DNA from 3 places in the Streptomyces sp. NPDC054813 genome. Region 1 is predicted to be linked to each of the others. Evidence: predicted binding sites of a transcription regulator. Region 1 holds the regulator's gene; each other region holds the start of a gene.
The links. The regulator HrcA, encoded in region 1, represses chaperone genes, less so after heat shock. The targets are predictions, from matches to a motif close to TTNGCACTCNGNNNNNCNGAGTGCNAA.
Positions count from the first base shown of each region.

Region 2: a site for HrcA is predicted at 878-904, ahead of groES (co-chaperone GroES). Genes of this name have one in related genera too.
Region 3: a site for HrcA is predicted at 1,084-1,110, ahead of groL (chaperonin GroEL). Genes of this name have one in related genera too.

Region 1 is NZ_JBSHAF010000004.1:228,555-230,820, forward strand. It holds gene dnaJ (molecular chaperone DnaJ) at 1-663, opposite strand, end outside; gene hrcA (heat-inducible transcriptional repressor HrcA) at 664-1,680, opposite strand; gene ACWGJB_RS09560 (MBL fold metallo-hydrolase) at 1,844-2,266, shown strand, end outside.
Region 2 is NZ_JBSHAF010000003.1:337,737-340,002, forward strand. It holds gene ACWGJB_RS07695 (polysaccharide deacetylase family protein) at 1-6, shown strand, start outside; gene ACWGJB_RS07700 (polysaccharide deacetylase family protein) at 3-806, shown strand; gene groES (co-chaperone GroES) at 1,051-1,359, shown strand; gene groL (chaperonin GroEL) at 1,478-2,266, shown strand, end outside.
Region 3 is NZ_JBSHAF010000017.1:217,786-220,051, forward strand. It holds gene ACWGJB_RS31460 (ubiquitin-like small modifier protein 1) at 1-225, shown strand, start outside; gene ACWGJB_RS31465 (cold-shock protein) at 685-891, shown strand; gene groL (chaperonin GroEL) at 1,275-2,266, shown strand, end outside.

The sequences.
Region 1 (2,266 bases):
GGCCGGGATCTTCACGGTCAGCGTCCGCCGCGACCGCACCCGCCCGTCACCGGCGCACTCCGGACACGGCGTCGGCACGACCGTACCGAAGCCCTGGCACTGCGGGCAGGGCCGCGAGGTCATGACCTGGCCCAGGAAGGACCGGGTCACCTGCGACACCTCGCCGCGACCGCGGCACATGTCACACGTCTGGGCGGAGGTGCCCGGCGCCGCGCCCTCACCGTTGCAGGTGTTGCAGACGATCGCCGTGTCGACCTGGATGTCCTTGGTCGTACCGAAGGCCGCCTCGTCGAGCTCGATCTCGATCCGGATCATGGCGTCCTGGCCGCGCCGGGTGCGCGACCGCGGGCCGCGCTGCGACGCGGTTCCGAAGAACGCGTCCATGATGTCCGAGAAGTTCCCGAAACCACCGGCCCCGAAGCCGCCCGCGCCCGCGCCGCCGCTCTGCGAGAGCGGATCGCCGCCGAGGTCGTAGACCTGCTTCTTCTGCGGGTCCGAGAGCACCTCGTAGGCGGCGTTGATCTCCTTGAACCGCTCCTGGGTCTTCGGATCCGGGTTGACGTCCGGGTGCAGCTCGCGCGCGAGCCGACGGAAGGCCTTCTTGATCTCTTCCTGCGACGCGTCGCGGCGCACGCCGAGAACGGCGTAGTAGTCCGTGGCCACTTACGACTCCGCCAGGATCTGTCCGACGTACCGTGCCACCGCTCGTACCGCTCCCATCGTTCCCGGATAATCCATGCGGGTCGGTCCGACCACGCCGAGTTTGGCGACTGCCTCGCCGCCCGAACCGTAGCCGACCGACACCACGGACGTGGAGTTGAGTCCCTCGTAGGCGTTCTCGTGACCGATGCGTACGGTCATGCCCGAATCCCCCGCCTCGCCCATGAGCTTGAGGAGGACGACATGCTCCTCCAGGGCCTCCAGGACGGGCCGGATCATGAGAGGAAAGTCATGTCCGAAGCGGGTGAGATTGGCGGTGCCGCCGATCATCAGCCGCTCCTCGTTCTCCTCGACGAGCGTCTCCAGCAGGGTGGAGAGCACCGCCGAGACCGTACCGCGGTCCTCGGCCTCGAAGGCGTCCGGCAGGTCCTCCACCAGCCGGGGCACGTCCGAGAACCGGCGGCCGGCGACCCGGCTGTTGAGCCGCGCCCGCAGATCCGCCAGAGACGACTCCCCGAAGGGCGCCGGGCAGTCGACCATCCGCTGCTCGACCCGCCCGGTGTCGGTGATCAGCACCAGCATCAGCCTGGCCGGCGCGAGCGCGAGCAGCTCCACGTGCCGCACGGTGGACCGGGTCAGCGACGGATACTGCACGACCGCGACCTGCCGTGTCAGCTGCGCCAGCAGCCGCACCGTCCGCGCCACGACGTCGTCGAGGTCGACGGCGCCGTCGAGGAAGTTCTGGATGGCCCGCCGCTCGGGCGCGCTCATCGGCTTCACACCGGCGAGCTTGTCGACGAACAGCCGGTAGCCCTTGTCGGTCGGGATCCGCCCGGCGCTGGTGTGCGGCTGGGCGATGTACCCCTCGTCCTCCAGGGCGGCCATGTCGTTGCGCACCGTCGCCGGGGAGACACCGAGGTTGTGCCGCTCGGTCAGCGCCTTCGACCCCACCGGCTCCTCGGTGCCGACATAGTCCTGGACGATGGCGCGCAATACCTGAAGCCTGCGTTCACTCAGCATCCAGCGCCACACCTCCAGAAAGTCGTCCCCGCGGCCTTTCGGGTCTTTCGCCTGGCACTCTGCGAGCCCGAGTGCCAGCATCCCCGGCCCAGTGTACGGCCGTCGGGTACCGACTGGGCAAGGTCGGCGAGGACCCGGGGCGTTCTACCGCTAGCGTCGCGGTGTGACGGTGACTTGGGAAGAGCTGGGCTGGGAGCGGGTGGCCGAGGGGGTCGGCCGGTGCCGGCTGCCGGGCTGGGACTGCACGGCCGGGCTGGTCCTCGGGGCGGGCCCGGTCCTGATGGTGGACGCGGGGTCGAGCCTGGCGGAGGGCGCGAGGTTGCGCGGGCAGGCGCAGCGGCTGGCCGGACGCCGTGTGACCCATCTCGCGCTCACCCATCCGCACTTCGACCACGTCTTCGGCACCCCGGCGTTCGCGGGCACGGACGTGTACGCGGCGGCGGGCGCGGAGGCCGTCTTCGCGCACGGCCGCGAGGCACTCCGCCTGGACGCCGTCCGCAACGGCCTGCCGGCCCCGGAGGCCGAGGAGGCGGCCGACGCGCTGCCCCTGCCCCGCCGCCCGGTCTCCGGCGAGTGGACCCTCGAC
Region 2 (2,266 bases), on a different contig from region 1:
CTGTGAGCCGGCCGAGGGCGACGGCCGCGCTGCTGACCGCCGCCCTCCTCCTGGCGGGCTGCGCCCAGTCCGTCGACCCGATCGAACGGCTGGGCAAGAAGGCGGCCGACCGGGTGCGGCCGCACGGCCCGGCCGGCGAACAGCCGTACCGCCGCTGGGGCCTGGCCGCGCCCCTGCTCCCGGCGCCGCACCCCCCGCTCCACCCGCTCGCCCTCCATACGAGCCTCCCCCCGGTCGTCGACCACGTCACCACCGCCGACAAGGTCGTCTTCCTCACCTACGACGACGGTGCCGAGAAGGACCCCCGGTTCGTGGACATGGTCCGCGAACTGCGGCTCCCGGTGAGCATGTTCCTCACGGACAGCGTGGTCGGCCCCGGCTACGGCCACTTCGCCCGCCTCCAGGAGGTCGGCGCGAGCGTCCAGAACCACACCCTCGACCATCCGGCCATGCCCGGCCTGCCCTACGCCGGCCAGCGCGCCGAGATCTGCGGCCAGCAGGAGAAGCTGAGGTCCCGCTTCGGCGTCCGCCCCCGCCTCTTCCGCCCGCCCTACGGCACGTACGACACCACCACCCTGCGCGCGGCGGCCGACTGCGGGGTGGCGGCGGTGGTCCTGTGGCGCGCGGCGATGACGGCCGACGGCATCGCGTACCGCCGTGGTGAGAAGCGGTTGCGCCCCGGCGACATCGTCCTGGTCGGCCCGGACGAGGCCACGGGCCTGACACTGCGCGAACGCACGACACGCCTGCTCCGCCGGGTCCAGGAGAACGGCCTGACGGTGGGGCGGCTGGAGGATTACCTGTAGGACCGGCGGCAGCCCCAGGGGCGGTCACCGCGGCCCCGGCCACCATTTTTTCGGCGCCGCGCCGCAGGCAATTGGCACTCCGCTTGACCGAGTGCTAATCGCGGTCATAGTCTCGGCTCTGGCACTCGGCAGATGAGAGTGCCAACAACGCGACGGGCAGGTCCGGCACCCGCGACGACGGATCCACCTGGTCGCCACCTCAGACAGTTAACCCCGTGAGATCTCCGAAGGGGGAGGTCGGATCGTGACGACCACCAGCTCCAAGGTTGCCATCAAGCCGCTCGAGGACCGCATTGTGGTCCAGCCGCTCGACGCCGAGCAGACCACCGCCTCTGGCCTGGTCATCCCGGACACCGCGAAGGAGAAGCCCCAGGAGGGTGCTGTCCTCGCCGTGGGCCCGGGCCGTTTCGAGAACGGCGAGCGCCTGCCGCTCGACGTCAAGGTCGGCGACATCGTGCTGTACAGCAAGTACGGCGGCACCGAGGTGAAGTACAACGGCGACGAGTACCTCGTCCTCTCGGCTCGCGACGTGCTCGCGATCATCGAGAAGTAGTTCACCCGAAGCACATTCTGCTTTGAGCTGCGCCCCTGGCCCCCGCGACCTTATGAAGCCGGGCGTCGGGGGCGCGGTTCGTTTCACCCACGCTTTCCGAGAGGGCTGAACCGCTCCCATGGCGAAGATCCTGAAGTTCGACGAGGACGCCCGTCGCGCCCTCGAGCGCGGCGTCAACAAGCTTGCCGACACCGTCAAGGTGACGATCGGCCCCAAGGGCCGCAACGTCGTCATCGACAAGAAGTTCGGCGCCCCCACCATCACCAACGACGGCGTCACCATCGCCCGCGAGGTCGAGCTCGACGACCCGTACGAGAACCTCGGCGCCCAGCTGGTGAAGGAGGTGGCGACCAAGACCAACGACATCGCGGGTGACGGTACGACCACCGCCACCGTGCTGGCCCAGGCGCTCGTCCGCGAGGGCCTGAAGAACGTCGCCGCCGGCGCCTCCCCGGCCGCCCTGAAGAAGGGCATCGACGCCGCCGTCGCCGCTGTCTCCGAGGAGCTGCTCTCCTCCGCCCGTCCGATCGACGACAAGGCCGACATCGCCGCCGTCGCCGCGCTGTCCGCCCAGGACCAGCAGGTCGGCGAGCTCATCGCCGAGGCGATGGACAAGGTCGGCAAGGACGGTGTCATCACCGTCGAGGAGTCCAACACCTTCGGTCTGGAGCTGGACTTCACCGAGGGCATGGCCTTCGACAAGGGCTACCTGTCGCCGTACTTCGTGACGGACCAGGAGCGCATGGAGGCCGTCCTGGAGGACCCCTACATCCTCATCAACCAGGGCAAGGTCTCCTCCATCGCGGACCTGCTCCCGCTGCTCGAGAAGATCATCCAGAGCAACGCCTCCCGCCCGCTGCTGATCATCGCCGAGGACGTCGAGGGCGAGGCGCTCTCCACCCTCGTC
Region 3 (2,266 bases), on a different contig from region 1:
CAGGCCGAAGTCAGTGCCGAAGGGGCCACCCTCGGCGAGGTCATCTCCGACCTGGAGAAGAACCACACCGGTATCGCCGCCCGTGTTCTCGACGACGAGGGCAAGCTGCGCCGGTTCGTGAATGTGTACGTCAATGACGACGACGTGCGGTTCGAGCAGGGACTGGAGACGGCCACCCCGGACGGCGCCGGCGTCTCCATCATCCCGGCCGTGGCCGGCGGCTGACCTGCTGACAGGCTGATCGAATGACCGAACATTACCTTCGGTAACGCCGATCACCCACTGTTCATTGGATTGCCCCCTCCGTGAGAGAAGCGGAGGGGGCAATTCTGTGTGGTTGAGCGCGGTACAGTTGGGGAACGCGGTCCCGATCTCCAGGTCGGGAGCCCCGTATTCGATACCGCTGACCCGACAAGAAGTAGCCAAAGTGTGCGGGTTATATGCGGCTTTCGCGGCTTTTATGGGGCCCGACTTGCCCTGAATTCGGCCGAATTCTTGCTACATTCCGGACCCTTCCCGTCCAGAATTCTCGTCCGATTGACCTGTTGCAGACGGCAGTTGGACAGATACATTCAGCCGCGGTCGACGCGTTCCGGCGCACGCCCCCAACCATTGGGGGGTGAGGTCTGACCCGGATCCGCGAAGTGTGGATCTGTGCAAGGGCCAGTAATAGGGGAGTTAGGCATGGCTCAGGGCACCGTCAAGTGGTTCAACGCGGAGAAGGGGTACGGCTTCATCGCGGTCGACGGTGGTGCGGATGTTTTCGTCCACTACAGTGCGATTCAGATGGACGGCTACCGCACCCTGGAGGAAGGTCAGCGGGTCGATTTCGAGATCTCGCAGGGCCAGAAGGGGCCGCAGGCGGACATGGTCCGGCTCGCGACCAGCTGAAGCACGCGCCGACTGACAGCGTCGTTCTTCTTTCTTTGTCGGAGGGCTCGTATCCCATGGGGAGTCATGGGTTACGAGCCCTTTGGCATGCCCGGGACGAGCGGGCCGGCGCGCCCCCCGGGTGCGGCCCGGTGCGCCGCCCCGCGCGCCGCCCCGCGCGCGGCTCTGGCGCGGCCCAGTCTCCCGGAGGCGCTTGCACTCGGCATGGGCGAGTGCTAATCATTGGCGTTAGCACTCTGAAGGTGAGAGTGACAAAAATGGACCGGGTCGGTGAGGCCCGCAGGCCGGGTGGGGCAAGGAACCCACGGGTCGGCGAGCCGTCCGTCGCGGGCGCGGGCGCGGTCCGTAAAGACTCACCCCCAGTCCTGGAGGGACCACTTCACATGGCCAAGATCATCGCGTTCGACGAGGAGGCGCGGCGCGGCCTTGAGCGCGGTATGAACCAGCTCGCCGACGCCGTCAAGGTCACCCTCGGCCCCAAGGGCCGCAACGTCGTCCTTGAGAAGAAGTGGGGCGCCCCCACGATCACCAACGATGGTGTGTCCATCGCCAAGGAGATCGAGCTGGAGGACCCGTACGAGAAGATCGGCGCCGAGCTGGTCAAGGAAGTCGCCAAGAAGACGGACGACGTCGCCGGTGACGGTACGACCACCGCGACCGTGCTCGCCCAGGCCCTGGTCAAGGAAGGCCTGCGCAACGTCGCCGCCGGTGCCAACCCGATGGCCCTGAAGCGCGGTATCGAGAAGGCCGTCGAGGCCGTCTCCGGTGCCCTGCTCGAGCAGGCGAAGGATGTCGAGACCAAGGAGCAGATCGCCTCCACGGCCTCCATCTCCGCCGCCGACACCCAGATCGGCGAGCTCATCGCCGAGGCCATGGACAAGGTCGGCAAGGAAGGCGTCATCACCGTCGAGGAGTCCCAGACCTTCGGTCTGGAGCTGGAGCTCACCGAGGGTATGCGCTTCGACAAGGGCTACATCTCGGCGTACTTCGCCACCGACATGGAGCGTATGGAGGCGTCCCTCGACGACCCGTACATCCTGATCGCCAACTCGAAGATCGGCTCCGTCAAGGACCTGCTCCCGCTCCTGGAGAAGGTCATGCAGTCGGGCAAGCCGCTGCTGATCATCGCCGAGGACGTCGAGGGCGAGGCCCTGTCGACCCTGGTCGTCAACAAGATCCGCGGCACCTTCAAGTCCGTCGCGGTCAAGGCCCCGGGCTTCGGCGACCGCCGCAAGGCGATGCTGAACGACATCGCCATCCTCACCGGCGGCGAGGTCATCTCCGAGGAGGTCGGTCTCAAGCTGGAGAACACGACCCTCGACCTGCTGGGCCGCGCCCGCAAGGTGGTCATCACCAAGGACGAGACCACCATCGT